DNA from 3 places in the Mesorhizobium sp. M4B.F.Ca.ET.058.02.1.1 genome. Region 3 is predicted to be linked to each of the others. Evidence: predicted binding sites of a transcription regulator. Region 3 holds the regulator's gene; each other region holds the start of a gene.
What was found. Region 3 encodes PhoB, which activates phosphate uptake and scavenging genes when phosphate is short. Its sites were predicted from a motif close to TGTCATNNANCTGTCAT; they were not measured.

Region 1: the regulator PhoB is predicted to act here: its motif matches at 8,939-8,955, upstream of ppk2 (polyphosphate kinase 2).
Region 2: the regulator PhoB is predicted to act here: its motif matches at 6,792-6,808, upstream of EJ073_RS00410 (esterase-like activity of phytase family protein).

The regions. Positions count from the first base shown of each region.
Region 1 covers NZ_CP034450.1:1,233,957-1,244,329, reverse strand. Annotated here, with positions in the region: gene EJ073_RS06325 (alpha/beta hydrolase) at 72-728, opposite strand; gene EJ073_RS06320 (OpgC family protein) at 931-2,103, shown strand; gene EJ073_RS06315 (LacI family DNA-binding transcriptional regulator) at 2,110-3,186, opposite strand; gene EJ073_RS31420 (hypothetical protein) at 3,364-3,507, shown strand; gene EJ073_RS31415 (hypothetical protein) at 3,566-3,715, shown strand; gene EJ073_RS06310 (DUF423 domain-containing protein) at 3,725-4,099, opposite strand; gene EJ073_RS06305 (YkvA family protein) at 4,158-4,538, opposite strand; gene EJ073_RS06300 (MFS transporter) at 4,570-5,823, opposite strand; gene EJ073_RS06295 (GntR family transcriptional regulator) at 5,939-6,604, shown strand; gene EJ073_RS06290 (glycosyl transferase family 90) at 6,774-7,745, shown strand; gene EJ073_RS06285 (aldo/keto reductase) at 7,760-8,803, opposite strand; gene ppk2 (polyphosphate kinase 2) at 9,047-9,967, shown strand; partial or broken gene EJ073_RS06275 (dihydrofolate reductase family protein) at 10,155-10,373, opposite strand, start outside.
Region 2 covers NZ_CP034450.1:78,143-88,515, forward strand. Annotated here, with positions in the region: gene EJ073_RS00380 (MFS transporter) at 1-710, shown strand, start outside; gene EJ073_RS00385 (MATE family efflux transporter) at 714-2,186, opposite strand; gene EJ073_RS00390 (Atu4866 domain-containing protein) at 2,344-2,592, opposite strand; gene EJ073_RS00395 (hypothetical protein) at 2,589-3,137, opposite strand; gene EJ073_RS00400 (LysR family transcriptional regulator) at 3,242-4,156, shown strand; gene EJ073_RS00405 (L,D-transpeptidase) at 4,387-5,178, shown strand; gene EJ073_RS00410 (esterase-like activity of phytase family protein) at 5,238-6,704, opposite strand; gene EJ073_RS00415 (hypothetical protein) at 6,913-7,227, shown strand; gene EJ073_RS00420 (LacI family DNA-binding transcriptional regulator) at 7,258-8,283, opposite strand; gene EJ073_RS00425 (Gfo/Idh/MocA family oxidoreductase) at 8,481-9,509, shown strand; gene EJ073_RS00430 (sugar phosphate isomerase/epimerase) at 9,506-10,373, shown strand, end outside.
Region 3 covers NZ_CP034450.1:5,202,456-5,212,828, forward strand. Annotated here, with positions in the region: gene pstC (phosphate ABC transporter permease subunit PstC) at 1-683, shown strand, start outside; gene pstA (phosphate ABC transporter permease PstA) at 680-1,996, shown strand; gene pstB (phosphate ABC transporter ATP-binding protein PstB) at 2,012-2,836, shown strand; gene phoU (phosphate signaling complex protein PhoU) at 2,860-3,570, shown strand; gene phoB (phosphate regulon transcriptional regulator PhoB) at 3,590-4,279, shown strand; gene EJ073_RS25315 (ROK family protein) at 4,283-5,527, opposite strand; gene xylF (D-xylose ABC transporter substrate-binding protein) at 5,794-6,834, shown strand; gene EJ073_RS25325 (sugar ABC transporter permease) at 6,993-8,312, shown strand; gene EJ073_RS25330 (ATP-binding cassette domain-containing protein) at 8,341-9,141, shown strand; gene EJ073_RS25335 (CHASE domain-containing protein) at 9,265-10,373, shown strand, end outside.

The DNA.
Region 1 (10,373 bases), 2.5 Mb from region 3:
TGGCCCGTCGCTGGAGTGCGAAATGGCGAAATGCTGGCCACCGGTGAAGGATTCGATGGAATTGACCGGGCTCACGCGACAGCAGTTGGATCCGCCAGCCATTGCCTGACGATCGTCGCATCCGAATCGCCGATCTCATGCCCAGATGTGATAATCCTTGCGTCGACCGTGGCGCCGCGCTGGCTTAGCAGCATCACCAGCGCCGGCGCGAAGGGACCGTAAGTGAGGTCGGCGGCGCCGGCGATCATCAGCACCTTTGTGCCGCCGAGATCCGTCGGCGGCGTCTCGGCCAACACCGGCATGGCCCGCAAAAGCGCGGCCCGCCGGACGAGACCGGAATGAAGCAGCATCAGGCTCGAGACCAGGTTGGCGCCGTTCGAATAGCCGAGGAAGGCTGCGCGGGAGAGATCGAGCCCGTGGCGCTTCGTCGCCTCGGCAACGAACGTCGCGAAGGCGTCCGTTTCCGTGCGGATGCTGGCCTGCTCGAAGCTGGTCGGCGTGATCCGCTCGAACCAGCGAAAGCCGTCCTCTTGTGGGATTCGACCGCGCGCGGCGACCAGTGCGGCATCCGGCGCAATCTGTTTCGCCAGCGGCACCAGCGTGGTTTCATCGACACCTGATCCGTGTAGCAGGAACAGGCATTCGCCGCTTGCCTCTGTTGGCTGTGTGAAGCGGTAAGGGAAGCTCAAGTCACGCAGGACGGCAGTTTTGCCGGTATATTCGGACACGCTTATATCCTTTTGATTTTATGATAGATTCGTTGATTTGCCGGCTTCAAAACGGAATATTTTCTTGCTCCGCGAAAGTTGATTGAACCAGGCTTACTTCAGACCGTTTCTGCGCCGATACACTCCGCCACGGGAGGAATCAAAGCGGTGCGCCGGGGGTCGCATTGCCCCAATGAACGACCAGCTTTGAGGCCTTTTGTCGATGACCATGCCAGTTTCGCCCGGACGCGATACGCGTATCGATGTGTTTCGCGCGCTCGCGCTGCTCACCATCTTCATCGATCATGTGCCCGGCACGATGTTCGAGACGCTGACCTACAAGAATTTCGGCTTCTCGGACGCGGCTGAAGCCTTCGTGCTGATCTCCGGCATGTCGGTCGCGCTCGCCTACGGCAGCAAATTCCAGTCCGGAGGCCGGCTGCTGGCGACGCTGAAGATGTGGCGGCGCGCCGGCGTCCTCTATGTTGCCCATATCGTCACGACCATGGCGGTGATGGCGCTGTTCTGCGCCGCCGCGGTGTTCGCCAGGCGGCCTGAGCTGTTGAAACTGATCAACATCGAGCCGCTGATGAAGAACACACCGGAAGTCCTGGTCGGCATCGTCACGCTCGGTCACCAGCTCGGCTACAACAACATCCTGCCGGTCTACGCGGTGCTGCTTTTGCTGGCGCCGGCCTTCCTGCTTTTGATCAGCTACCGGCCGGTGCCGGCGCTTGTTCTGTCGGGAGCCCTGTGGCTAGTCGTCGGCATCTGGCAGATCGCGCCGCCCAACTATCCGGAGCCCGGTTTCTGGTTCCTCAATCCGCTGTCCTGGCAGTTCCTGTTCAACATCGGCCTGGCCGCCATGCTGCATGTCAGGCGCGGCGGCGTGATTCCGGTCAATCGCTGGCTGCTCGGAGCCGCCGCCGCCTATGTACTGACGGCGCTCGTCTGGGTGCACAGTCCGCTCTGGGGCCGGATATCCTGGCTCGATCTGCCGGTGGTGCTGACCGGCTTCGACAAGACATTCCTGTCGCTGCCGAGGCTCCTGCACATATTGGCGGTGAGCTATCTCATCGTCGCGCTGCCGGCTGTCTCGAACCTGTTCCGCACCAGCCCCGACCATCCGCTCGCCATCCTCGGCAAGCGCTCGTTGCCTGTGTTCATCACCGGCACGGTTCTCGCCATGGTGGCGCAGGTGCTGAAGCTGATCAATCCGGGCGGCCTCGCCTATGACACCCTGCTGATATCGGCCGGCATCGCCATGCAGTTCGCGCTCGCGTTCTATCTCGAATGGCTGTCCGGCATCGGTTCATCGGGCAAGAAGCCGGCCCGCGGCGAGGTGCCAGCGCGTGCGTCTTTCGGCGTCCAGCCGATGGCGGCGGGGAATCGGTGAGGTCGGTCAGGGCCTCGCCGGTCCGGTCGATGCCCTGACGATTAGTTCGACACCGAGCATCTCGCGTCGCACTGAGCCGTCGAAATTGAGGATCATTCGCGCCGCCCGACGGCCGATCTCGGCGATCGGCTGGGCGATCGTGGTGAGCCGAGGGCTGCACAGCAGGCCGTCCGGAACGCCGTCGAAACCGATGACCGAGACATCCCCCGGGACATTCAGACCCCGCCCGGTCAGCCAGTCGACCGCGACCATGGCCATGCGGTCGGACATCGCCAGGATCGCTGTGGGCGGCTCGCCGCTGGCGAAGATGGCTTCGAGGCCGGCCCTGGTGGAGGCGGCCTCGTTTTCGGTCTCGTAGACCGGCACCTTGGTGGTGTCGATGCCGAAGCGGGAAAGCTCCTCGAAATAGCCGGCAAGTCGGTCGCGCGTTGCGGTGTAGAGCGCCGTCCCGAGCCGCCCGGGCGTCACAAGACCGGTGCTGCCGTCAACGAAAGGCAGCGACAGAACGGCGAAGCGGCGGTGCCCAAGTTCGCTGAGATGACGCGCGGCCAGCCTTGCGCCGGCGACGTTGTCGATACCGATCATCGAGATGGTGTCGTCATCGAAGCCGACTGCGAGCGCGACGAAGGGGAGCCTGCGTTCGCGCGTCAGCTCGACGAGGCGAGGGCCTCCCTCGATGCAGAACAGGATGAAGCCGTCGACCAGGGCACTCTGGATGTTCCAGGCGAGTTTTTCGTCATTTTGAGCCGATACCAACGCAATGCCGGCACCTGTGGCGTCGCATGCCTCGGAGATACCGGCCATCATCACGCGCGCGAAAGGGTCGTCGAAGAAATAGGAGAGGGGCTCGGTCGATGCGACGCCGATCGCATTGACCTTGCCGGCGCGCAGCAGCCGGCCTTTGGGGTCGGGTCCGGCATAGCCCATCGCCTCGGCCACCGCCTTGACCCGCTCGCGCACTTCCGCGCGCACGATCTCCGGGCGGCTGAAGACGTTGGAGGCCGTGCCATGCGAGACGCCGGCCGCCTTGGCGATATCGGCCAGCCGGATGGGGCGTGCCTGGCCTTCGATGAGTGATGCCATGTCTGTTCTCCCGGACCTCCCACGCCGCACTACATGGACGGGGATCGATCTCCGGTCCAATATCATTTTTCTTGGATCGATTCAAATTCCGCTTGACTCCCAGGTCGGATGGCCTATGTTTGAATCGATCCAAGTTGGCAATTCGGCCGATTGGAGCGAGTTTGGAAGGAGGGTGCGATGCATCCGGTCAACTTTCTGTTTGAGGACGTCTACCGCAACGATTGGGGCATTGCCTCGGCTGCGCTCAGCGAGAAGCGCCGCGGCAAGGCAAGTCCATGGAGGCGCGAGCCGCGCTTTATCGTGGATCGCAAGCGCGGCTGAGCGGTCGGTCTTTTTCACGTCGATCGATTGGATCGATTCAATTCAGAGGAACAAAGCTATGCATCCGATGAACCATCTGTTCGAGGATATCTATCGCAACTATTGGGGCATCTCTCCGGCGTCCGAGCGGCCGGAGCGGCGGCGCCTCACAGGGCCGGCCGTGCGCAGTCGCGAATGGCTGGCAAGGCGCGAGCGCCGGCAGGACTGAGCGCCGGTCTCAGGCGCGACGCAGGACGAGGGCCGAACCGGCGATCGCCAGCCAGCCTGCAATCAGGAGGGTGCCGCCGATCGGCGCCGACATCGGAAACAGCCGCGAACCCAGGAAGTCGCGGGCGAGAAGATCGCCGCAGAAAAGCACCAGCCCGAAAAGCAGGACCAGGCTTGCGATTCGCAGGGCGCGGTCGGCGCCGATCAGCCCGACGGCGAGGAAGACCGGCGCGTGCATGAGCAGGAAAGACGCCGCCGTGCCGACGAAGCCGCCGCCCAGATGCGCGGCCGCGGCCGACAGCGCCACGCCCGCCGCGCCGCAGAGGCCGCCGGCAAGAACGAAGATGCGGCTGCCTCCGCTAGCTGCTTGTTCAGTTGTGCCCATATGGGGGTGCCTCCTGCCATACGACCGATGTAGTGAAAGCGCGGATGGTGTCGCGAACTCAGCCGATGAAGTAGCGATAGCCGAGCCAGGCCGCCAGTGTGGCAGATGCGCCCCAGACGGAAGCGATGACGACTGCGGCTACCCGACTCACCGGGCGCTCTCCCGCAAGCGCGGCAGCGGCTCGATGTTCTGCCATGACCTCCGGTGGAATCATCTTCAGCACGGCCAGGATGCCGAGCGGCACAATGATTGCGTCATCGAGATATCCCAGCACCGGGATGAAGTCGGGAATCAAGTCTATTGGAGACAGGGCATAGCCGGCGACACATAGCGCCAGCACCTTCGCATACCAAGGCGTACGGGCATCACCGGCCGCGAGATAGATCGCGTGCACGTCTTGCTTGATCGTGCGCGCCCAGTCCTTCAGCTTGCCGTTCATCGGGTGGGTTTATCCGCAAAAGGCGAACGTGTCAGGAACTGCCGGCTTGCGCCAGTATGTTGCGCGTGCGCCGCGACTGGACAATCCAGTTGTAGGCCGCGCCGCCGGCCATCAGCAGCGATGTTCCCAGGAATACCGAGCGCATGCCGAAATGGCCTCCGGCAAAGCCGCCGAGCAGTGGCCCGGCCACCTGGCCGACATATTGCGCCGAGATTGACAGGCCCAGCACATTGCCGCCGACGCCGTCCGGCACGTTGTGGCGGATGACGCTGGTGATGCAGGGCAGGAGCCCGCCCAGCGCCAGACCCATCAGGAAGCGCAGACCGATCAACTGCCAGCCCTCTGTGACGAAGGCCTGTGGGATCAACAGCAGGGCCGAGATGGCAAGCGCGGCGATCACCACGTTCCAGTGGCCGATGCGGTCGGCGAGCTTGCCCAGCCACGAGGCCGACAGGATGGCGCCGAGCGCCGCCGCCGACATGACCACCCCGGCGACCAAGGTCACCCGGCTCTCGTCCTCGATCAGCTGCTGCACATAGACAGTGATGATCGGCTCGATCGACATGGTAGCGAAGGCGAGCAGCATGCCGGTCGCCAGCATGGCGACGACCGGGCGCTTGTCGGGGATCTGCGACCAGCCGCTTTTCGGCTTTGACGCAGCTCCAGTTTTGGCCGCCGCCGGGCGAGGGGTCTCCTTGATCAGGAAGGTCGTCGCCAGGAAGGCGAGGAAGATGACGCCGCCCGACAGCAGGAAGGTGGCGCGGATGCCGATCACCGGCGGCAATGCGCCACCCAGCAGCGGCCCGACCAGGCCACCCGCCGTGATGCCGGCCGAGAGCACGCCCAGCGCCCAGCCGGAACGCTCCTTCGGTGTCTGCATGGCGACCAGGATGGTCGAGCCCGACGAATAGCCGCCGGCAAAGCCGATCAGCAGGCGCAGCAGAACCAGTTGCCAGACGGTTTCGACCATGCCGGTCAGCGACATGCAGATCGCCATGCCGAAACTGGCACGCACCAGCATCAGCTTGCGGCCGTAGCGGTCGCCCAGCCGTCCCCACAGCGGCGCCACAAGGGCGGCCGCGAAGAAGGTGGCACCGTAGGCGATGCCCGACCATTGCACGATCGCGGCATGGCCCTCGGCGCCCAACTGCTCGACATAGAGCGGCAGGAAGGGCAGCAGCAAGGTCATGGCGATGAGCGTGCTGAACGAGCCCGCGAAGCAGACGGCGAGATTGCGCCGCCAGTGGACGTTGTAGCCGCCCTGTTCGCTGCCGTTCTTGCTCATCTCATGCCCGTGCCATGGTGGGGTTGTTACGGATACCAATTTGGGATACCAAGCTGGTATCCGTCATGGACCTCAACCCTGCCGCTGTCAATGCGGCCATACGAACGGAACCGCCATGTCGCAGATGCAGAGCGTCGAACGGCAGCTTCGCGAGATGATCCTCGGTCTTGAGATCGGGCCCGGCGAGCGCCTGACCGAGCGCTGGATCGAGAGCCGCTTCGCCGCCTCGCGCACGCCGGTCAGGGCCGCGCTGCTGCGGCTGGAAACCGAAGGGCTGATCTGCCGCGACGGGCGCGGCTGGACGGTCTCGCCCATCAATCTGGCCGAACTCGAACAAATCGCCGTCTATCGCGAGGCGGTCGAGGTGGCCGCCGTCAGGCTGACCTGCCTGCTGGAGGACAGAAGCGCCGTCGACGCCATCGAGGCGATGCTGGAGTCCTGCGATGCAGGCACTCCGCGCGAGGAATGGCGCCGCATCGGCATGGATTTCCACATCGAGCTGGCCAGGCTCTCCGGCAACGAATTCTTGTTTCGGGCGGTGCGCGATGCGATGACCAGGCTCTCCCGCGCGCGCTGGCTGGAGGTACGCGACGAGGCGGCACTCGGCCGCGCATGGGCGGAGCATCATGCCGTACTGGCGGCTGTGCGGGTGGGCGATGCGGAAGCGGCGGCGCGATTGCTTTCAGCCCATATCGTCGGCAGCCGCAACCGGCTGGTGACGTCGCTGCGCGACGACCGGCGCGGCCTGCGGGCCCGGGGCTTCGCCGTCGTCGCCGCGTGATCGCGACCATCGCCCTGGACTGAACCGTCACCCGCACAATGGCTTGCGCGGCATTGCGCCCGCCAACCCAGCCGGCTCTCGGCCGGCCGGCGGTGCCGTGCAGTTTGCAGTGTGAAAGTTCGACGGACTGATGCTAAGAGCATTTTGCCCCCAGTCCAGGTGACCAACGATGGCCACGCCTCTCCGAACCGCAGCCAAGGTGTTTTACTACGCGCGCAACTTCGCGCGCGACCTCGCTCCGCAGGCGCTGTTCCGCCACCGGCTGAGGGGATGGCTTGAGCAGGCACGGCGGTCGGACGGCTCGGTCCGCGAGCGGGTGAACTTCTATAACAGGCTGCAGCAGCCCTTTGTGCCGAGCCCGGCAGCGGTGCCGGTCAGCCGGCTGCCGTTCTCGCCGAGCATGTATTATTACGACCTCAAGGAATTTGCCCGCTATTTTGATCCGGTGCTGCTCATCGACCTCGAATTTGGCGATGTCATCGACGTTCCCAAGATGCCGGCGATCGTCAAGGACCGGCCGATCATGGACGGCAACGGCAATGCGGTGCTGATGAAGCTGGACAAGTTCCGCCACTTCCAGATGCCCGCCGACCGGCAGCCCTTCGCCGACAAGCGTCCGTTGGTGGTTTGGCGCGGCGATCTCAACAACCCGATCCGCACGCGGTTCCTCGATGCGGTGCGCCACTTGCCGATCTGCGATGTCGGGACGCCGAAAAAGGACGCGAAGGCCGAATACCAAAAACCCTATCTCACCATCGATGAGCAGCGGCGCTACCGCTACATTGTCTCGCTCGAAGGCAACGATGTCGCGACCAACCTCAAATGGATCATGAGCTCGAACTCGCTCTGCCTGATGCCGCCACCGACTTACGAGACCTGGTTCACCGAAAGCGAGGTCAGGGCCGGTGTCCACTATGTGCAGCTGGCGCCTGACTTCTCCGATCTCGCCGACAAGGTGCGTCATTTCGAAAGGCACCCGGCCGAGGCCGAACGCATCGTCGCCGCCGCCAACGCCTATTGCCGAAAATTCCGCAACGAGCGGGACGAACAGGCGATCTCGCTGCTCGTCCTCTACAAATATTTCGTGCTGAGCGGCCAGGTCAAACCGGATCCCGAAGTCTGGCGCTTCATCGCCGGCTGACCCGTTGCGGCCCCTCAGATATCGCTGCGGTCGAGCACCAGGTCGGCCGGTCCGAAGCGGCCCTTGGCCGTCAGCTGCTGGTGCCAATAGGGGTAGAGGACCGGCGGCCGGCTGACGGCGTCGAGCCGCGCACGCTCGTCGAAGGACAGAGTCAGGCTGGCGGCGGCGATGTTGTCCTTGAGCTGCGCCTCGCTGCGGGCGCCGATCACCAGCGACGAGACGGCCGGCCGGCCGAGCAGCCAGGCGAGCGCCACCTGCGCGCCCGATACGCCCCTGGCCTTGCCGATGTCGACGAGCACGTCGACGATCTGCCACAGCCGGTCTTGGTCGCGGATCGGCGGCTCCGACCAGCCGCCGAGCTGGCGGGCGGTTGGGCTGTTGCGGTCGTACTTGCCGCTGAGCAATCCGCCGGCGAGCGGGCTCCACACCAGCACGCCGAGCCCCTGGTCGACCGCGATAGGCAAGAGCTCGTATTCGGCCTCGCGGGCCTCGAGCGTGTAGTGGATCTGCTGGGTGACGAAACGCGGCTGGTGGCTGCTGTCGCTGATGGCGAGCGCCTTCATCACCTGCCAGCCGGAATAGTTCGAGCAGCCGACATAGCGGATCTTGCCTTGGCTCACCAGCGTGTCGAGCGCGGCAATCGTCTCCTCCAGCGGCGTCACGCCATCCCATTCGTGCAGGAAGTAGATGTCGATGACATCGGTCTTCAGCCGCTTCAGGCTCTTCTCGCACTCGCGGATCAGGTGATGGCGCGACAGGCCCTCGTCGTTGGGACCCTTGCCGATGCGCATGCGCGCCTTGGAGGCGATCAGCACGTCGTCCTTGCGCTTGCCGCCCAGAGCCTCGCCGATGATCTCTTCCGAAATCCCGTTCGAATAGACATTGGCGGTGTCGATGAGGTTGATGCCGGCATCGATGCAGAGATCGATCATCCGGCTCGCTTCATTGAGGTCGGTCTTGCCGACCGCCGCGAAGGCGCCGGCGCCGCCGAAGGTCATGGTGCCGAGCGTCAACGTCGAAACCTTCAGCCCGGAACGGCCGAGTGTGCGGTATTCCATTTGAGATCCTCGCGATTGCATTGGGAGAGGCGCCACGAGCGGGCTGCCCGAATGAGAACGCATATTTGTAGGACAAGTTCACCGGTTTGTCGCCCTGTCGCGGCGAGCGGTCGTTCAAATCTCAAGCGACGGTATTGCAATAAAACCGTCATTGCCGGCCTTTATTGAAGTCGGCTCAGGATGGCGCGCGGCAGCAGGGTGTCATCCCACCACACATGGCAGGCTGGCACGCGGAGCAGCACGATGAACGAACTGAAATCGAATTCCGGAGCCAGGGACTGGCTGGAAGCCGAACTCGCCGACACGCTCGACGAGGACTACGAACTGGAGCTATCGGAGCCGGCGCTGTCGCTGGAGATCGCCAAGATCTACAAGGATTCGCATCCGCCTTCGATCGAGCGGCAGCAATATTTCCGTGACCTGCTGCGGCTGCAATCCGAGCTGATCAAGCTGCAGTCCTGGGTGGCCTACCACAAGAAGAAGGTCGTCGTGATCTTCGAAGGCCGCGACTCGGCCGGCAAGGGCGGCGTCATCAAGCGCATCACCCAGCGGCTCAATCCGCGCATCTGCCGCGTCGTGGCGCTGCCGGCGCCGACCGAGCGCGAGAAGTCGCAGTGGTATTTCCAGCGCTACGTGCCGCATCTGCCTGCCGGCGGCGAGATCGTGCTGTTCGACCGCTCCTGGTACAACCGCTCCGGCGTCGAGCGGGTGATGGGCTTTGCCGGGCCGGACCAGGTGGAGGAATTCTTCCACGACGTGCCGGAATTCGAACGCATGCTGGTGCGCTCCGGCATAACGCTGGTCAAATACTGGTTCTCGATCACCGACGAGGAGCAGCAGATGCGCTTCCTGATGCGCATCCACGACCCGATGAAGCAGTGGAAGCTGTCGCCGATGGACCTGCAGTCGCGCGTGCGGTGGGAGCAGTATACCAAGGCCAAGGAAGAGACCTTCGCCCGTACCAACATCCCCGAGGCGCCCTGGTTCATCGTCGAGGGCAACGACAAGAAGCGCGCCCGGCTGAACTGCATCGACCATCTGCTGCAGCAGTTTCCCTATGAGGAGGTTCCGCACGAGGAGATCACGCTGCCCGAGCGCGTCTTCAATCCCGAATACGAGCGCCAGGTGCTGCCGCGCGAGCTTTACGTGCCGGAGAAGTATTGAGCATCTTTTTTCCTTCTCCCCGTTTACGGGGAGAAGGTGCCCGAAGGGCGGATGAGGGGCGGCGCCGACGTCAGCAATTGAGCCTTAGTTCGCCGTCAGCGGCTTGTCGCCAATCTTCAACCGGCAGCGCGGCCCCTCATTGCCCTGCCGGGCATTTCTCCCCGTGAACGGGGAGAAAGAGCTGTAATCACGCCCGCTCAATCACCACATGCGTGGCGAGGGGCGTTGCCACCTGCTCGGTGCAGCGATAGCCAAGGCCGGGCATGTCCAGGCCGGCGAAAAGATGCTCGCCCTTGCCGAGCAGCACCGGCGATACCGCTAGGTGCATCTCGTCTATGAGCTTCTCGTGCAGATATTGTCGGATGGTCGAAACGCCGCCGCCGACCCGCACATCCTTGCCGCCAGC
Region 2 (10,373 bases), 1.3 Mb from region 3:
AATACGCGCCCTGGCCACTCAGGCTGACATTCGCGCTCTATCTGGCGCTGCTTGCCCTGGTCACGCTCTTGATCTGGCGCACCCAGGAAACCGTGTCGCGGCCAGGGCGGCTCTCGGACGTCTCGATGTGGCCACGGCTGTCGGTGCCCGCCGACATCCGCGCGGCCTTCGTGGCGCCGGCGGTGACTGGCTTCGGCGCCATGGCGCTGGTCGGCTTCTACGCGGCGCTGGCGCCAAGCATTCTGGCGCAGCAGTTGCAGGTCACGAATCATGCCGAGGCCGGCGCGCTGTTCTTCGAGCTGTCGATGGTGGCGGCCGCGACCATCCTGCTGACGGTGCGACTGTCCAGCCGCATCACCATGCTGGCGGCGCTGGCGCTGATGACCCCAACCGTGGCGCTGGTCGTTGCCGCGCAAGTCTATGCGTCCATGGCAATCATGATCGCCGCAACCGGCTTGTGCGGCGTGGCGGCGGCGCTCGGCTATCGCGGCGGCCTGCAGGTGGTGAACCAGATCGCGCCGGACGACCGGCGCGCCGAAGTTGTGTCGGCCTTCTTCATCTGCTGCTTCTGCGGCAACGCGCTGCCGGTCATCGGCATCGGCATCCTGTCGAACTGGACGAGCGCGACGGCAGCAAGCCTGGCCTTTGCCGGGATGATCACGGTCTTTGCGCTGGTGGCGCTGGGGTTCGGCGCGAAATACGCGCGCTAGGGTTCAGCCGTCCGGCGTCTCGGGCGCCATGTTCGCGCGCTGGCGCGGCACGCCGAGACCAGTGTCCGGCGGTTCGCCGGCGGCCGGCCTGCCCTCGATCATGTGCAGGGTGCGCCAGCCGCCGAAACGGTAGTAGGCGGCGGCCAGCGCCAGTGAAGTGATCGAGCCGGCCGGAAAGCTCCACCAGAGCGCCTCCTCGCCGATCACGCTCCGGAAGAAATAGGCAAAGCCGGAGCGCACGATCAGCACCGAGATCACCAGGATGATCAGCGGCGGCATCACCGCGCCGGTTGCGCGCACTGTGGCGAACAGCACGATGGTGACGCCGAACAGGATGAACGACCAGGACGCGACATTGTTGATGTGGGCGGCGATGTCTATGGCCGCGCTGTCGGTGCTGAGGAACAGGCTGAGGATCGAACGGTCGAAGAAAAACAGCAGGAAGACCAGCGCGCCGGTCAGCACCAGGTTGAAGCCGACGCCCGAAGCCGCGACCTTGCCGATGCGATCCCAGCGCCCGGCGCCGACATTCTGCGCCGCCATCGAGGAGACGGCGGCGCCGATGGCGAGCGCCGGCATCTGGATATAGGTCCAGAGCTGCGCGGCGATGCCGTAGGCGGCGGCGACCTGAGAACCGTAGGAATTGACGATGCCCATGACCGTCAGCGCCGCGGCGGAAATCACGATCATCTGCAGGCCCATCGGCACGCCCTTGAAGACGACGATCCTGAGCAGCGCCGGATCGGGCCGCAGCAGGGCGAGGTTGGCGCCGGCGAGCCTCAGCGGATGCTTGCGGGCATAGAGCACGATCAGGATGGCGATCACGCTCACCGTCTGGCCGATCAGCGTGGCGGTGGCGGATCCGGCGATGCCGAGCTCCGGGAACGGCCCGAGGCCGCGGATCAGCAGCGGGTTGAGCACGATGTCGAGGACGACCGCCAGCGCCATGAAGACGAACGGCGTGCGCGAATCGCCGGCACCGCGCAGCACCGTCATGACGAAGGACAACAGGTTCATCATCGGCACGGCGACGAAGATGATGCGCAGGTAGGAGCGTGCCAGCGGCAGCGCGTCGGCCGGCGTGCCCAGCGTGTTGAGGATGGCGTCGACCCAGATCCAGCCGTAGACGGCGAACACCACCGAGACGAGGAAGAAGAAGGTGGCGCTGGTGCCGACGATGCGCCGCGCCTCCGGCAGGTCGCGGGCGCCGACCGACTGCGCGACCAGGATGGTGGCGGCCATGCCGATGCCGAACACCGTGCCGAGGATCAGGAACAGCACCAGATTGGCGTTGGAAGTCGCGGTCAGCGCCGCCTCGCCGAGGAAGCGGCCGACCCATACGGCATTGATCGAGCCGTTGAGCGACTGCAGCACGTTGGAGCCGAGCACCGGCAAGGCGAACAGCAGCAGCGTGCGCGGGATCGGGCCGCTGGTGAGGTCGCCGGTGCGCCGGCGGGCAGGTGTCTTCTCGTCCATGGTGGGGCACCGAAAATGAATCAGGCCCGCGATCCTATCGCAGGCCTGTTTCGCATACATCCATTTCCGCCAGATCGATGGCCACGCTGCCCGCCGGCTGCGTGAGCCGTATCGGAAAGGCCGGGCGCGAAATTCACGCCTGGTCCCCCTCCACCGTCTATTGCCGATAGAGGATCATGCCGGCATGGTGCAGGATGCCGTCAACGAACTCGCCGTCGGCGGTGAACCCCGTGTCGTCCCAATAGTAGATGTGGCTCGCATTTATCTCGTAACGTCCCTCGTAGGCGCGCTCGCGATTGCCGCGCGCCTCGAGATAGCGGCCGGTTGGCAGGAGTTGATGCCGGATATGGCCATCTGCCGTAACCCACATGCCGACGTAGGGATGGGTGGCATCGGACATGCTCATTTGCCTTCCGCCTGCTGCGGATAGAAGTGTGCAATATCCTGCGGTTTGACCACCCGCGCGTAATTCAGCTCCTGACGGATCTTCCACGCGCCGTCGATGCAGACCCAACCGAGCTGCGAGCGCCCGTCGAATGCGACGACCTCTCCGTCGAGGCGGCTGATCTGCCCGACAAAACCGATTGTCGTGGAGGCGACATCGCCTCCCGCAATCTGATCATCACCGCCGGTGAGCGCGTGGCGAACGGAGCGTGCGCCATTCTGGAGGTTCTCCCAGTTCGCTCCGTAGACAGCGGCGTTGTCGAAAAGCTGTGTCGGGCCGGGTGCGAAATTGTCGTAGAAGACGCCCCGGGGTGCCTTCACATCATAGTAGCGGCTCATCTTCTCGGCGAAGACGAAGGTCGGGTCGCCTTCATTGCGTTCCCACCCCTCCATGATCCACGATTTGTGAAGGGCAAGCGGGGCGTTGCCTCCGTCCAGCGGACAGGGTTGGGCCGCGACTGGCTCGGCCAGGGCCAGCAAACAGGCTGCTAGAAGTAGTGCTTTCATGTCGATCTTCCTTCTGGTTGTCGAATGGCACCAAAAGGTTGGACGAGAATTGATGTTGCGTGTATCTGTCGAATGCTCGACTGGCTGGTTAGTAATGTTTGACAATGCGACTGGACTATAATCTTCTCCCCCTCTTTCTTGCCGTGGCCGAGGAGGACAATTTTCGCGCCGCCGCTGATCGTCTAGGGGTCACCCGCTCTGCCGTCAGCCAGGGAATACGACGGTTTGAAGACGATCTCGGTGCGATGCTCGTCACGCGCACCACCAGGGCCGTGCGCCTGACCGAGGCGGGACAGCGGCTTTATGATGCGCTCTGTCGGCCCATGTCCGATATTGTGCAGGCGCTTGAGGGTGTCGATGGTGACCAATCCCCAAGGGGGAGGCTGAGGATCGCGGTCACCTCGATTGCCGAGCCGTTTTTGTCCGGTCCTTTGTTGACGACCTTTGCCGAAGCGCATCCGCACGTGATTGTCGATGTCACCGTAACGGATGAGGAATTCGACATCGTTGCCGCCGGGTTCGATGCCGGGGTTCGGTTGGGCGAGGTCATAGAGCAGGACATGATCGCCGTGCCTGTCGGTGGGCAAGTGAGGGAGGCTGTCGTCGCTTCTCCCGAATATCTGGTGGCGAATGGCATGCCGGAACATCCCCGCGATCTGGTCCGCCACCGCTGCATTGGTTGGCGCCGCTCGCCGGAAAACGCGCCTTATCGATGGGAATTCGAAGAGAACGGCACTTCCTTCAATGTCGCGGTTGAGCCGCAGATCACCACCAATGATTTGCGCCTCATGCTGCGCAGCGCTCTGGCTGGGGCTGGTATCACCTTCGCTACCGAGGAGACTTTCCGCCCCTATGTCGAGAGCGGCGCGCTCGTCTCCTTGCTTGAGCAATATCTGCCCTCATTCCCGGGCTTTTTTCTGTATTTCCCAAACAGAAGGAATATGGCTCCGAAGCTGCGGGCCCTGGTCGATCACATCAATGCCGGCAACCCAGGTGGACGTCGCGGTCGATCGCGCTGACCGACCGTCTATCGCCGCGAGCACCGGCGAACCACCTTGTTCTTGCCGGCTTGTGGAGATCGATGCGACGCCGGAAAATTCCGCCTGGCGCGAAAATCGCTTCACACTTTCGGCATCAAGCCCTGGCGTGCGTTTATCCAGTCATGTTCTCAAAGCGTGCGGAATGGGCTATTGATCCCGGGTGCGTGGGGCCGCACTCCTTAATAGATCTTATCGATAGCCGGGGGATCATGTCCGATACTGTGCTGTTTCCTGAGCGCCTGAACCGGCGCGCGTTTCTCGGTGCGTCCGCTCTGGGAGCCGCCTCCGTGGCTCTTTCGGCCTGCACCACCACCGACGTGGCGCCACCGGCGGCAGCGCCGCCGCCGCCAAGCGATTCGGCTTTCGGCGCTGCCGAGAGCATGTATGCGGCACGCGTCGACGAGGGCTATCAGCTGCCGGCAATCCCGGTGGCCAAGCTCGATCCGAAGTTCGTGCGCCAGATCGTGCCCGACCCGACCGGCGAAAAACCCGGCACGATCGTCGTCGACACCTCCGAGCATTTCCTCTATCTGGTGCGCGACGGCGGCGAGGCCATCCGCTATGGCGTCAGCCTCGGCAAGGCCGGTTTCGGATGGACCGGCAGCGCCGTGGTTCAGGCGCGAAAGAAGTGGCCGGTCTGGACGCCGCCGCCGGAAATGATCCAGCGCCGGCCGGAACTGGCGAAATACAAGGACGGCATGCCGCCCGGTCCGCAGAGCCCGCTCGGCGCTCGGGCGCTCTATCTCTTCCGCGACGGCAAGGACACGATGTACCGGCTGCACGGCACGCCGGAGTGGGATTCCATCGGCAAGAATGCTTCGTCCGGCTGCGTGCGCTTCATGAACCAGGACATCATCGACCTCTACAGTCGTGTTAACGGCGTCGCGCAGGTCTACGTGCGCCCGAACCTGTCGCCCGCCGGCAAGCTCACGGCCGTGTCGAACAGGACGGCCGAGCCGATCGATGCCGGCGTGCCGAGGGACGCGGAGATCTTGAAGTAGATCATCGGCAAATGGCCTGAAGGCGGACGCGCCCGGCGCGTCCGCCTTTCTGTCTGCAGCTAGTTCGTGGCGAGGTTCGGCAGCGTCACCTGGTAGACCAGGAACATGGTGTCGACATCGGCGCCGTCCTCGGCCTTGTAGGGCGCGCCGACCTGGAAGCCGTCCTGGGTCAGGAAATCGTTGTCGTTAGCGACGAACAAGAAGTAGTCGTCGGGCAGCTTCGGATCGAGCACGCTGACCAGCGACATCGCCTCCCATTTCTCAGAGAGATTGTCCTTGTCGTTCGGCTTGCCATTGTGCAGGCCGAAGCGGCCAAGCTGGGCCTTGTCGTTGATGTCGATGAACGGCGTGAGCTTGGCCGGGCTCACCGACGGATCGAGCACGCCCTTCGGCGCCACCGGTTTGTCGGCGGCGTCGAACGGGCCGCCCGCGATGTCGGTCGCGCCGGACAGGTCGACGATGTTGATCTTGCGGTAGAGCGACTCTTCGCCCTTCACGCCCTGGCCGTTGCCGCTGTCGCGCGTCAGCATCAGGAAGCTTGTGTTGGAGAGCGCGACGATCTCGCTCTGGGCCGCCACCTTGGTCTTGTCCTTGGCGTCCTTAAACACCGGCAGCGGCACGACATATTCATGCGCCAGCTTGAGGTGGGCGAGGTCGGAAGCGTCATAGACCAGCGCCCTGGTGTTCTGGCGCGTCGAACCGGAATCACCGCCATCCTGACGCGGCGCCGACTGCAGCACGGCGATCAGGAACTTGCCGTCCGGCGTCAGCGACATGCCTTCCAGGCCCTGGTTGTTCTGGCGGCCGGTCTCGGGATCCTTCGGGTCGGGCTCGGCGGCACCCGGGCCCGGATTGTCGGAGGCGAAGTTCGGCTTGCCGTGGCGCATCGGCACCAGGGCGGCCGGCGGCTGAGTGGCCGACATCAGGCGGCCTTCGGCCGAGAAACGATAGATGTTCGGGCCGTATTCGTCGGAGATGAACATGGTGCCGTCGGGCAGCCGCACGATCGCCTCGTCGTCCAGCGAGAGCTTGCCATTGTCGGCCTGCGGCAGGATCGGCATGTCGCCGGCTGCCGGGCGGACGCCGTTCAGCGGGTCGAGGCCGGTCGCGTCAGCGCCCTTGTCGTCGGTCAATAGCAAGGTGTCGGCGAGCGTCGCCTTGACACCCGACTGTTCCTGGCCGGCGGCGAGCGCCGCGCCCGGAGCGGTCGGTGCAAGCTCGATCGAAATGGTGTTGAGACGGGCGCGGTAATCGGTGGTGCCGACGACGTTGTAGCCGCGATCCGGCAGCAGCCACAGTGAACCCTTGTAGGCGTTTCCGTCGCGCGCCCAGCCCTTGACGTCGATCGCCATGCCGGAACCGGAGCCGAAGGTCTCGCCGAACTTGTCCTTCTGGCTGGCGGGGATACGGCCGACGCCGACCAGGCCCTTGTTGACATAGGCGACGCCATCGGCGAGCGCGGGCGTCAGGGTGGTGAACAGGGCAAGTGCCGCGCCAAGTGCGGCAGTCCGGCTGAGATGTTTCATCGATATCCCCTTGTGACAGAGCATGCCTGAGCGGGTGTCGCATCGACATGCCGCCAGCACCTTCCGCAAGCGGTCTAGGACTCCAACATGATACTTGCGTGACAGGCCGCGCCGGCGCGTGCCCGGAACCATTTTCCAATCGGAACCGTTGCAGGCGAGCCCAGGCATCGCCGCGATCGTCGGTCGAGCCATGGGCTCAGGAGGACAAATGGGTTTCGATCAGTATCACGAGCCGGCGGAGGAATTGACGCAGAAGGTGCGGACCTTTGCCCGCATGATCACATCGCTGATCGAGGAGGCGGAGGCGATCAGTTGGTACGAACAGCGCATGTCGGTGGAAAAGGACGCGCAGGCGCGCGCCATCATGAAGAATGCGCAAGGTGAGGAATTCAAGCACTTCGGCATGAATCTCGAATTCCTGCTGCGTCAGAAGGAAGACTGGCGGGCGGAGCTGAAGGAGATCCTGTTCACCACCGGCGACATCGTCAAGGCTGGCGAGAAGGGCGAGAAGAAGGTGGATTGAGGCCTGCCCGGCCAGCCTTCGGCAATGCTTTCAGTCGCTTTCTCTCGCGATCAGCTCCAGCGGCCAGACCTCGCGCATGATCCGCGCCCCTTCCGGGCCGGCGAAGGCAGGAAGCGATGCGAGCAGCATCTCGGCCAGCCGCCGGCCCATCGGTTCAAGCGCCGGGCGGAAGGCGGTCAGCGCCGGGGAAAAATAGCGGCAGAGCGGGGTGTCGACGATGACGATCACCGCGATGTCATGGCCGGGTCGGATGCCCATTTCGGCGAGCGCCTTGCAGCCGCCGAGCGCCATGGCGTCGTTGTTGAAGATGATGGCGGTGGGCCGGTCTTTTGCCAGCATCACACGCGGCGTCACCTGATAGCCGCCGGCCTCGTTGATGAAGCCGTCGGCGATCAGGGCAGGATCGACCTCGATGCCATGCCGCTTCAAGGCTTTGCGGTAGCCGTCGAGGAACAGGTAGCCGAAATTGAGGTTGAGGGCAGGGCGGATGGCGGCGATGCGTCGGTGGCCGCGCGCCACCAACCTGTCGACGGCGTCGCTGCCGGCCTTCTCGAAATCGAGATCCAGCGAAGGGTATGACTTGCCACCCGAACGGCTGCGGCCGAGCGTGGCGAAGGGAAAGCCTCTCTCGGCCAGATAATCAATGCGCTCGTCCTCGCGCCGTGTCCAGGCCAGCACTACCGCGTCGGCGCGGCGTGTCTCGACCACGCGGCGCAGGCGCTCCTGCTGGTAGTCGCCGGGGGCGCCCATCACCACGGTAAGGTCCAGCCCGCTTTCGGCGAGCCTGCCCTGCAGCCCGATCAGCAGCGGGATGAAGAACGGTTCGCCATATTGCTGGTCGCCCGGATGCGGCTGCAGCATGAAGGCGATCGAACGGGTGGCGCCTTGCCGCAAGCTGCGGCCGGACTGATTGGGGGCGTAGTTCAGCTTCTTGGCCGCATCCAGCACGCGCTGGCGTGTGTCGGCATTGACGTCGGCGCGGCCGTTCAGCGCGCGCGACACGGTGCCGATCGAAATGTTCAGGTGACGCGCAAGGTCGTGGATGCTGGACGCCAAGGACGGTTCTCCCCCTGCCTTGGCTAGCACTGGCTGCCGCTCAGGCCAAGGCTTTGGGATGATTTTCGCAAAACAGCCGATTGACATTCTACGCTATCGGGTGTGTTCTCGTAAACGTTTACGGAAAAACGTTTACGGTGATGCCGTGGACGCCGTGACGATCGGCCTGGAGGGGCCGAGCGGAGGAGGAGCGCTGGATGAAGGTCGTCCTGGCCGGCTGCGGAGCGATGAGCAGGCAGTGGCTCGATGCCGCGAGGCAGATCGACGGGCTGACGATTGCCGGCCTAGTCGACCTCGACGCCGAACGGGCGCAGGCGAGAGCGCGCGAATACGGGCTTGCCGGGGCCGTCATCGGCACCAGCCTCGATGCCGTCCTCGATGAGACCAAGCCTGACGCAGTGTTCGACGTCGTCGTTCCCGCCGCCCGCCGTGACGTCGCGCTTTCGGCCTTTGCCCACAACTGCCATCTGCTCACCGAAAAGCCGCTGGCCGACACTCCGGACAATGCCCGCGCCATTGTCGAGGCGGCGCGTCGCGCCGGGCGTGTTCATGCCGTCGTGCAGAACCGGCGCTATGTCGCCAATGTCCGGCGCATCCGTCGCTTTCTCGACTCGGGCGCCATCGGCAAGCCGACCAGCATCCATGCCGATTTCTTCGTCGCACCGCATTTCGGCGGCTTTCGCGAGGAGATGGCGCATGTGCTGCTGCTCGACATGGCGATCCACACCTTCGATGCCGCCCGCTACATGGCCGCCGGCAAGCCGGCCAGCGTCTACTGCCAGGAGTGGGAGCCGGCCAGTTCCTGGTACCGGCAGGGATCGTCGGCCAGCGCCGTCTTCGATTTCGGCGGCGGCAAGGTCTTCACCTATGCGGGCAGCTGGTGCGCCGACGGCTTCCGGACCAGCTGGGAAGGAAGCTGGCGCATCGTCGCCGAGCGCGGCAGCCTGCTCTGGGACGGGTTTGACGGGCTTAAGGCGGAGGTTGTGACGCCGGGCCGCGACGGCTTGTTCGACAAAACCCAGCCGATCGATGTGCCGCCGCTCGACGCATTCGACCGCGTCGACGGTCATCTCGGCATCATCAGGGATTTCATGCATGCGGTCGAGACCGGCACCGAGCCGGAAACGCGCGGCACCGACAACATCAACAGCCTGGCCATGGTCTTCGGCGCGATCGAAAGCGCCGAGACCGGACGCAGGGTTGCGATCGCCAGGGAAGCGCAATGATGGCAAACCCGCTCCTTGACATCAGGATCGGCACCATGGTCAGGGCCAATCTCGACGACCCGGCGGCCTACATCAAACAGATCCTGCCGCTCGGTTTCGAGAGCATCCAGCCGTTCTTCTGGCAGACGCTTGGCGGCAAGGACCTGCCGCGGCTCGCCGGCCAGATCCGCGAGGCGATCGGCGATGCCGACGTCACCATCTCGTCGATCGGCGTGTTCGGCAATCCGCTGGAGAGCGGCGAGGTCGATCGCGGCGTGCTCGCGGCCTGGGAGACGGTCATCGACCATGCGCATCTGTTCGGCGCTTCCACGGTCAGCGGCTTCACCGGCCGCATCCGCGGCAAGCCGCTGACCGACAGCCTGCCGCGCTTCCGCGAGGTCTGGGGGCCGCTGGCGAAGCGCGCCGCGGACAAGGGCGTGCGCATCGCCTTCGAGAATTGCGCCATGGACGGCAACTGGGCTGCCGGCGACTGGAACATCGCCCACAATCCCGACGCCTGGGAGCTGATGTTCAATGAATTGCCGGATGACAATCTCGGCCTCGAATGGGAACCCTGCCATCAGCTCGTCTACCTGATCGACCCGATGCCGCAGATCCGCAAATGGGCGCCGCGCATCTTCCATGTCCACGGCAAGGACGCCACCGTGCGCTGGGACGTCATCCGCGAGCACGGCGTGTTCGGCCGGCTGCCCTTCGTGCAGATGCGCACGCCGGGCTTCGGCGACAGCGACTGGACGCGGGTGATCAGCGAATTGCGGCTGGCCGGCTACAAGGGCGCCATCGACATCGAGGGTTGGCACGACCCGGTCTATCGCGACGACCTGGAGATCACCGGGCAAGTGCGCGCGCTGGATTATCTCAAGC
Region 3 (10,373 bases):
ACATCGCCTTCGTCGCGCTGCTGGTGGCGGTGCCGGTCGGCCTGATGTCGGCTGTCTACATGGCCGAATACGCCTCGCCCAAGGTGCGGTCGGTGGTCAAGCCGGCGCTCGAGTTGCTGGCTGGCATCCCGACCATCGTCTACGGCATCTTCGCCGTCGTCACGCTGGGGCCGTTCCTGCGCGATCTCTCCGCGGCGCTGACCGGCGGCTCGCCCTTCATCCAGGGCCAGAGCATCTTCACCGCCGGCCTGGTCATGGGCGTCATGCTGATCCCGGTCGTCTCCTCGCTTTCCGACGACATCATCACCGCGGTGCCGCGCGCCATGCGCGACGGCTCGCTCGGCCTCGGCGCGACACGCTCCGAGACGATCAAGCGGGTGATCCTGCCGGCGGCATTGCCCGGCATCGTCGGCGCCATCCTGCTCACCGCCTCGCGCGCCATCGGCGAGACGATGATCGTGGTGCTCGCGGCCGGTGTCGCCGCCAATCTCACTGCCAATCCGTTCGAGGCGATGACGACCATCACCGTCAAGATCGTCAACCAGCTGACCGGCGACCTCGAATTCAATTCGCCGCAGACGCTGGTCGCCTTCGCGCTCGGCATCACGCTGTTCGCGCTGACGCTGGTGATGAACATCGTGGCCCTCTACATCGTGCGCAAATACCGGGAGCAGTACGAATGACCGATATCCCGCTGGATACGATGGTCCGCACCGCGGCCCCCGCGCGCCGCGACATCGGCCTCAAGGCGCGCTACGCCGCCGAGCGCCGGTTCCGCATCTACGGCGCGCTGGCGATCTCGGTCGGCCTCGCCTTCCTCGCCATCATGCTGATCACCATCGTCTCGAAGGGCTACACCGCCTTCTGGCAGACGACGGTATCGCTGCCGATCAATTTCGACGAGAAGGTCATCGATCCTTCCAACAAACGCGCCACCGACCCGGAGGTGCTGATCAAGGCCAACTACCCCAAACTTGCCGACAGAGCGCTGATGGCCAAGCTTGGCATCGACCCCAGCAACAAACCGATGGCATTGAAGCTGAAGGGCTTCCTGTCGGAGGGCGCGCGCGTCCAATTGCGCGACATCGTCGTTGCCGATCCGTCGGTCATCGGCACGACGCGCAATGTCGACATCCTCGTCGCCGCAAACCTCGATTCCGCCTTCAAGGGGCAGATCGATCTCAATGTCGAGGAAGCGCGCCGCAAGGTCTCGGACCAGCAGGTCGCCTGGATGAACCAGCTCAAGGCCGACGGCACCATGGCCGAGCATTTCAACAAGGGCCTGTTCAGCTATGGCGCCTCGAGCCGTCCGGAGACATCGGGCATGGGCGTTGCCATCATCGGCTCCTTCTACATGATGGTGATCGTGCTGCTTCTGGCGCTGCCGATCGGCGTCGCCGCCTCCATCTATCTGGAGGAGTTTGCCAAGAAGAACCGCTTCACCGACCTGATCGAAGTCAACATCAACAATCTGGCGGCGGTGCCGTCGATCGTCTTTGGCCTGCTCGGCCTCGCGGTGTTCATCAATTTCCTCGGCATGCCGCGCTCGGCCGCCTTCGTCGGCGGCCTGGTGCTGACGCTGATGACACTGCCGACGATCATCATCGCCACCCGCGCGGCGCTTGCCGCCGTGCCGCCGTCGATCCGCTCGGCGGCGCTCGGGCTTGGCGCTTCCAAGATGCAGATGGTGTTCCAGCATATCCTGCCGCTTGCCGCCCCCGGCATCCTCACCGGCACCATCATCGGCCTGGCGCGCGCGCTCGGCGAAACCGCGCCGCTGCTCCTGATCGGCATGGTCGCCTTCGTCGCCGACTATCCGAAGACTCCGTTCGATCCGGCGACCGCGCTGCCGGTGCAGATCTACATGTGGGCCAACGAGGCCGAACGCGCCTTCGTCGAGCGTATGTCGGGCGCCATCATCATCCTGCTCGTCTTCCTCATGGCCATGAACATCACAGCGATCGTGCTCAGGCGCCGGTTCGAACGGCGCTGGTAAAAGAAGGCATCTGGTATGAACATCATGACCGAACAGTCTCTTGAAAACGCAGTGGGCGACAAGATGAACGCCAAGTCGAACGAAGTGATCAAGATGCGCGGCGACAAGGTCGGCGTGTTCTACGGCGAAAAGCAGGCGCTGTTCGACGTCAATCTCGACGTCCGCCTCAATCAGGTGACGGCGCTCATCGGACCTTCGGGCTGCGGCAAGTCGACCTTCCTGCGCTGCCTCAACCGCATGAACGACACCATCGACTCGGCGCGCGTGACGGGCAAGATCACGCTGGACGAGGAGGATATCTACGACAAGAACATCGACGTCGTGGAGCTTAGGGCTCGCGTCGGCATGGTGTTCCAGAAGCCCAACCCGTTCCCGAAGTCGATCTACGAGAATGTCGCCTACGGCCCGCGCATCCATGGGCTGGCCAAGCGCAAGGCCGACATGGACCAGATCGTCGAATCCAGCCTGAAGAAGGCGGCGATCTGGAACGAGGTGAAGGACCGCCTGCACGAGCCCGGCACCGGCCTGTCCGGAGGCCAGCAGCAACGCCTGTGCATCGCCCGCGCCATCGCCGTGTCGCCGGAAGTGATCCTGATGGACGAGCCCTGCTCGGCGCTCGACCCGATCGCCACCGCCCGTGTCGAGGAGCTGATCGACGAACTGCGCCAGAACTACACGATCGTCATCGTCACCCACTCGATGCAGCAGGCGGCCCGCGTGTCGCAGCGCACGGCGATGTTCCATCTCGGCTACCTGGTCGAGGAAGGCGCCACCGACAAGATGTTCACCAACCCCGACGACAAACGCACCCAGGACTACATCACCGGCCGGTTCGGCTGATTTCCACGCACGAGGACAGGATCATGGGTGAACATCATACGGTTGCGTCTTTCGACGAGGATCTGGGAGCGATCAGCAAGCTGATCGCCGACATGGGCGATCTCGCCCGCTCGATGGTCGCCGGCTCGACGCGCGCGCTGCTCAATTCCGACAATGCCCTGGCGCAGCGCGTTGTTTCCGACGACGCCATCATGGATGCACGCCAGCGCGAACTCGACGACCGCGCCATCACGCTGATCGCCAAGCGGCAGCCGATGGCCAACGATCTGCGCGCCGTGGTCGGCTCGATCCGCATGGCGGGCGACCTCGAACGCATCGGCGACCTCGCCAAGAACATCGCCAAGCGTGTCGGTACCGTCGGCCTCAGCGTCACGCCGCGTGATCTCTCGCATTCCATCGACGGCATGGCGCAGCTTGTGCTGGTCCAGGTGCAGGGCGTCATCGAGCAATATGCCGCCGCGGATGCCGCAGCCCTCGCCAAGCTCCGCAACGACGACGAACGCATCGACGTCAAATACACCTCGGTGTTCCGCGAGCTCCTGACCTACATGATGGAGGATCCGCGCAACATCACCGCTTGCACGCATCTTCTATTCTGCGCCAAGAACCTGGAGCGCATCGGCGACCATGTCACCAACATTGCCGAGAACGCCTACTACGTGCTGACCGGTCAGCAACTGCCCGCCAATCGTCCGAAGCTGGACGAGACGGCGATGTCGGCGCCGGCGGCCTGAGAAGAAGGGTGACCGGCTGATGATCGCGCCACGCATCATGGTGGTGGAGGACGAGGAGCCGCTGGGGGTGCTGCTCCGCTACAATCTGGAATCGGAAGGCTACCAGGTCGAGGTGGTCACACGCGGCGACGAGGCCGAGATCCGGCTGCAGGAAAACGTGCCCGATTTGCTGGTGCTCGACTGGATGGTGCCGGCGGTTTCCGGCATCGAGCTCTGCCGGCGCCTCAGGATGCGGCCGGAGACCGAGCGGCTGCCGATCATCATGCTGACGGCGCGCGGCGAGGAAAGCGACCGGGTGCGCGGCCTTTCGACCGGCGCCGACGACTATCTGGTCAAGCCGTTCTCTACGCCGGAGTTCATGGCGCGGGTGAAGGCGCTGCTACGCCGCGCCAAGCCGGAAGTCCTGTCCAGCATGCTGAAGGTCGGCGACATCGTGCTCGATCGCGAGTCGCATCGCGTTTACCGCAAGAAGAGCGAGATCCGGCTCGGCCCGACCGAATTCCGGCTGCTCGAATTCATGATGCGGCATCCCGGCCGGGTGTTCTCGCGCAGCCAGCTGCTCGACAATGTCTGGGGCGAGACGATCTACATCGACGAGCGCACCGTGGACGTGCATGTCGGGCGCTTGCGCAAGGCGGTCAACAATGGCCGCATGCCGGATGTCATCCGCACCATACGCGGCGCGGGCTACGCGATCAGGGAAGATTGACGCTCAGGCCACGCTCTTCCCGGCGGCGCTGCCTTTCGCCTGGACGCCTGGCGCGAAAATCTCCTGGTCGACAAAGCCGAGCGCGCGCATGGCGCAGCCCTCGCGGATCAGCGGCAGTTCGTTCGGCTCGGTGTCGAACGAGATCGATTTCGAATGCTGGCCGCCGGCGGTCTGGGCGATCGCCTCGCGCAGCGCCGGCTCGATCAGGTCGAAGGCGGCGGCGCTGACGCCGACCATGGCGACCGGTGCGGGATCGATCAGCGCGAACAGGCTGCCGAGGCCGAAGCCGAGCGCCTCGCCGGCCTTGCGATAGGCTTGGCGCTCCGGACCGTCGCCGGCGCGCGCCCGCGCTGCGAGCGAGCGCATGTCGGCGTCGCTGACATCGACCGGCTCGGCGTCCTCGCCCATCTCCTTGGCATTGCGCCAGATGGCGTAGTTGCCGGCATAGGCCTCGACGCAGCCGCGCCGCCCGCAGCGGCAGAGCGCGCCGCCCGGCCGGTGGATCATATGGCCGAATTCGCCGCCCGAGGAATGGGTGCCGGTGAACAGCTCTCCCTTCAGCACCAGCCCCATGCCGATGCCGTGCGACAGCAGGATGGCGATGAAGTCGTCGCGGTAGCGGTCAGGGTCACGCCACTGCAGGGCCACCGCCATCATGTTGCAGTCGTTCTCCATGGTGGCCGGAACGCCGAATTCGGCTTCCAGTATGTCGGCGAAGGCGATGTCGGTCTGCGGCGTGATCGGCGACCACAACATGGCGCGGGCATGGGTGTCGGTGATGCCCTGGATGCCCATGGCGATGCGGGCGACGCCGCGGACGTCGAGATCGGGATCCTCGAAGCGGCGCCGGACGATGGCCACGCATTCGCCGATCAGCTCGTCGCGCGGCATGATCGCCGTGTCGAGGCGGCGCTGCTCTTCGGCAATGACCTGCCCGGCGTAGTCGATGACGGCGACGGAAAGGAAGTTCAGCGACAGGACCACCGTCATCACCGCCGTGGCTTCCGGATTGAGCGCAAGCCCGACCTGCGGCCGGCCGCGCTTCAGCGAAACAGCCTCGTTTGCCTTGCTCTCGGTCAGGATGCCTTCCTGGATCAGGTCGGACGAGATCGCCGAGATGGTCGAATGGCTGAGGCCGGTGGTGGCGGCGATCTCGGTCCGCGACGGCTGGCCGGCGCGGCGCACGGCCGAAATCACCATCGCCCGGTTGCGTCGGCGCAGATCGTCGTGGCGGATTCCAACCGACATGCCCTATTTCCTCCCGGTCGTCGCGGCCGTTTTTGATCTCAAGGGGCCGTCGGCGGACACCGTATGAATTGTGGCAGAAGCGGGCCGGCCTGTCATTTATTTATTACGGAGCTCGAAAAAAATTCGCAGGGGCGTCAGAATCCAGCAGAATCAATGTTGACAGCGCTCCGGCGTTGGATCACTATTTTTTCGAGGCTCGAAAAAAAGCCTCTATGCCGGCCTCAGGGCCAGTCTGGGTCGCGCCGCAATGGCGCAGGGAGGATATCATGAAGAAATTCGCAGCCGCCATGCTGGCGGGTGTCGCCATGTCGTTGACGCTCGCGTCGGTCGCCGAGGCGAAGGACAAGGTGATCGGTGTTTCCTGGTCGAACTTCCAGGAAGAACGCTGGAAGACCGATGAAGCGGCGATGAAGAAGGCCATCGAGGCGGCCGGCGACAAGTATATTTCCGCCGACGCGCAGTCCAATCCGGGCAAGCAGCTGACCGACGTCGAAAGCCTGATATCGCAGGGCGCCAACGCCCTGATCGTGCTGGCGCAGGACGCCTCCGCGGTCGGACCGGCGGTGCAGAAGGCGCTGGACGAAGGCATTCCAGTCGTCGGCTACGATCGGCTGATCGAGAACAAGGACGTCTTCTACCTGACCTTCGACAACAAGGAAGTCGGCCGTATGCAGGCCCGCGAAGTGTTCAAGGTCAAGCCGGAAGGCAACTATGTCTTCATCAAGGGCTCGGGCGCCGACCCGAACGCCGATTTCCTGTTCGCCGGCTCCATGGAAGTCCTGAAGGTAGCCATCGACGGCGGCAAGGTCAAGAATGTCGGCGAGGCCTATACCGACGGCTGGCTGCCCGCCAACGCGCAGAAGAACATGGAGCAGTTCCTGACCGCCAACGACAACAAGGTCGATGCGGTGGTGGCGGCCAATGACGGCACCGCAGGTGGCGTCGTCGCCGCGCTGACGGCGCAGGGCCTCGCCGGGACCGTTCCGGTGTCGGGCCAGGACGGCGACCACGCCGCGCTGAACCGCATCGCACTCGGCACGCAGACCGTGTCGGTGTGGAAGGACGCGCGCGAGCTCGGCAAGAACGCCGCCGAGATCGCCTCGGCGCTCGCCGACGGCAAGAAGATGACAGACATCGCCGGCGTCAAGGATTTCACCACGCCGGGCGGCAACACCGTCAAGTCGCTGTTCCTGACGCCGGTGGCGATCACCAAGGACAACCTCAACGTCGTCATCGACGCGGGCTGGATCAAGAAGGACGAAGTCTGCGCCGGCGTTGCCGCCGGCGCCGTCGCCGCCTGCAACTGAGGCAAGCCTTCCGGTTTGAAGACTCGGCGCCGCGGCCCAAGAGCCGCGGCGTCCATCGAGCTTCGCTTCGCAACGGCTTCCGGCTTCAAGTGAGCCGGGAAAGCCAATAGAATCATGTTCCGGCAACCGCGCCAGACGGCAACCGGTGGGAGGAAATCATGACCGATACGACCTCAAGCACGGTCGCCGCGGACCGGGCACGCGCAGCCGAACTCAGCGCCGCCGGCCGCTTCCTTAAGGCAACCGAACTCGACACGCGCATGCTCGGCATGGTCGGCGCGCTGCTGGTCATCTGGATCGGCATCCACGTCCTGTCGGGCGGGCTCTTCCTGACCCCGCGCAACCTTTGGAACCTGTCGGTGCAGACCTCCTCGGTGGCGATCATGGCGACCGGTATGGTGCTGGTCATCGTCATGCGCAACATCGACCTTTCCGTCGGCTCCGTCGAGGGCGTGGTCGGCATGATCATGGGCGTGGCGCAGGCCGAATTCCTCATTCGAGTCATTGGCTTCCAGCTCGGCAATCCGTGGCTCTGGATCATCGCGCTCGCCGCCGGCGTGGTGCTTGGCCTGGCGATCGGCGCGTTCCAGGGCTTCATCATCGCCTACATGGAGGTGCCGGCCTTCATCGTCACGCTGGGTGGCCTGCTGGTCTGGCGCGGCATGGCCTGGATGATCACCAGCGGCCGCACGGTCGCGCCGCTCGACGCCACTTTCCAGCTGATGGGCGGCGGACCGCGCGGCTCGATCGGCGCCACAGCCAGCTGGGTCGTCGGCGTCGTCGCCTGCGCGGCGGCCGCTTTCGCGCTGCTCAACGGCCGCTCGCAGCGCAAGCGGTTCAATTTCCCGCTGCGCCCGGTATGGGCCGAAATCTTCCTCGGCATCGTCGCCTGCGCCGCCATCCTCGGCGCGGTCTGGGTCGCCAATTCCTATCCGTGGCCGGTCGGCATCGTGCGCCAGTACGCCGAGCAGAAAGGCATCGCCATTCCCGAAGGCGGCCTGTTCATCGCCCATGGCATCGCCATACCGGTGCTGATGGCGGTCGCGGTCGGCATCGTCATGACCTTCATCACCAGGCGCACCCGCTTCGGCCGCTATGTCTTTGCCATCGGCGGCAATCCGGAAGCGGCCTCGCTCGCCGGCATCAACACGCGCTGGGTGACGATGAAGGTGTTCATGATTATGGGCGTGCTGGCCTCGATCAGCGCGGCGATCTCGTCGGCGCGCCTCAACGCCGCGACCAACGCGCTGGGCACGCTGGACGAACTGCTGGTCATCGCCGCCGCCGTCATCGGCGGCACGTCGCTCGCCGGCGGCTCGGGAACCGTGCTGGGAGCCATGCTCGGCGCGCTTTTGATGCAGTCGCTGCAGTCAGGCATGGTGCTGCTCGGCATCGACTCGCCGCTGCAGAGCATCGTCGTCGGCGCGGTTCTGGTCGTCGCCGTCTGGCTCGACACCGTCTACCGCAAGCGAGTCTGAGCAAGAACTTCAGGGAGGAGACGCGACCATGGAAAAGACAGCTCCCACCACCGGCACGCCGCTGATCGACATGCGCAACATCTCGATCGCCTTCGGCGGCATCCGCGCCGTCGACGACGCCTCGATCGATCTCTTCCCCGGCGAGGTGGTGGCGCTGCTCGGCCACAACGGCGCCGGCAAGTCGACGCTTATCAAGATACTGTCCGGCGCCTACAAGCGCGACGCCGGCCAGATCTTCGTCAATGGCGAGGAGGCGCACATCTCCAACCCGCGCGACGCCAAGAAATACGGCATCGAGACGATCTACCAGACGCTGGCGCTCGCCGACAATGTCGACGCCGCGGCCAACCTCTTCCTCGGCCGCGAGCTGATGACCGGCTGGGGCACGCTCGACGATGTCGCGATGGAGGCCGAGGCGCGCAAGGTGATGGGCCGACTCAATCCGCGTTTCCAGCGCTTCAAGGAGCCGGTGATCAAGCTTTCCGGCGGCCAAAGGCAGTCGGTGGCAATCGCGCGCGCCATCCTGTTCAATGCCCGTATCCTGATCATGGACGAGCCGACGGCGGCACTCGGGCCGCAGGAGACGGCGCAGGTCGGCGAACTGGTCAAGCAACTCAAGGCCGACGGCATCGGCATCTTCCTGATCAGCCACGACATCCACGACGTGTTCGAGCTCGCCGACCGGGTCTGTGTGATGAAGAACGGCCAGGTCGTCGGCACCGCGCGCACCAGCGACGTCACCCAGGACGAGGTGCTCGGCATGATCATCCTCGGCAAATGCCCGCCTGGCGCCATTCCTGGGCCGGGAGCGCTGAAGATCGCCGCTTGAGTCTGTAAGCCGGCTAAGTGACGCTCGCGGATGGGCCAAGCGTCATGATGGTTTGACAGCGCCATTGTGTTGCCGCGGCGACTTGCTCATAAAGGAGCGTATGCTCAGGGGCACCGCCATCCTTTGAAGAAGTTCTTCCCGATCGTCGCCTTCATCGCCGTCGCGCTGATCAGCCTGACGATGGCGGGGTTCGCCTATTTCGCCACGCAGGAAGCGGCGCGAATCAAATTCGATGCGACAGCAGACGACGCGCTCAACCGCATCGAGAGCCGTATCGATCTCCATCTTTCGCTGCTGCGCTCGACCCAGGCGCTGTTCGACGCCCGCAATGGCGACATTTCACGCGGCGAGTTCAAGGCGTTCTTCAGCGCGCTCGATGTCGACAACAATTTCGCCGGCCTGCGCGGCATCGGCTTCCTGCGGCTGGCCAAGGCCGGCGACGAGGCGGCGGTCGAGCGCGACATCCTGCGCGACCACGGCGTCGCCCATCAGGTCTACCCTGCCACGACGCAACCCTGGCGCACGCCGATCGTGATGTTCGAGCCGATAGACCCGTCCAACCAGGCCAGCATCGGCTTCGACATGTTCACCGAGCCGGCGCGGCGGGCGGCGATCGAAAAGGCAATGGCCGACGATCAGCAGCATGCAAGCGGTCTGGTCCAGCTCGGCCAGGGAACCGGTGCCACTCAGACCTTCCCCGGCTTCCTGGTCTTCGTGCGGCTCAATGTCGAGACCGCGCCCGAAGTCATCAACGCCAGCCGCTCCTCGACCGCTGGTTTCCTCTATGCGGCGTTTCGTGCCCGCGATCTGTTCCAGACGGCGCTCAGCCGCACGCCGCTCCTGCCGGTCAACACGGAGATCTATGACGGCCAGCCTGACGCCGACAATCTCCTTTTCCGGTCGGAGACGCCGCCGGTGGAGACCTTTGGCGACAGGCTGCTGGTGACCCGCAAGATCGTCGTCGCCGGCCGTCCCTGGACTGTGCTGTTTCGGCCGACAAGCGCTTTCTCGCTGCCTTCGTCGCGCGCCATTCCGGTGATGCTCGGCCTGTTCGGGCTGCTGCTCGCCGGCGCGATCGCGCTGGTGGCGCGCTATCAGGAGCGGGCTTACGACGCAGTGTCGCTGCTACACGAGACGACGGAAAAGAGCCTGCTCGAAAAGGAGCTGATGCTGCAGGAAATGAAGCATCGCATCAAGAATTCGATCACGCGGGTGCTGGCGATAGCGCGCCA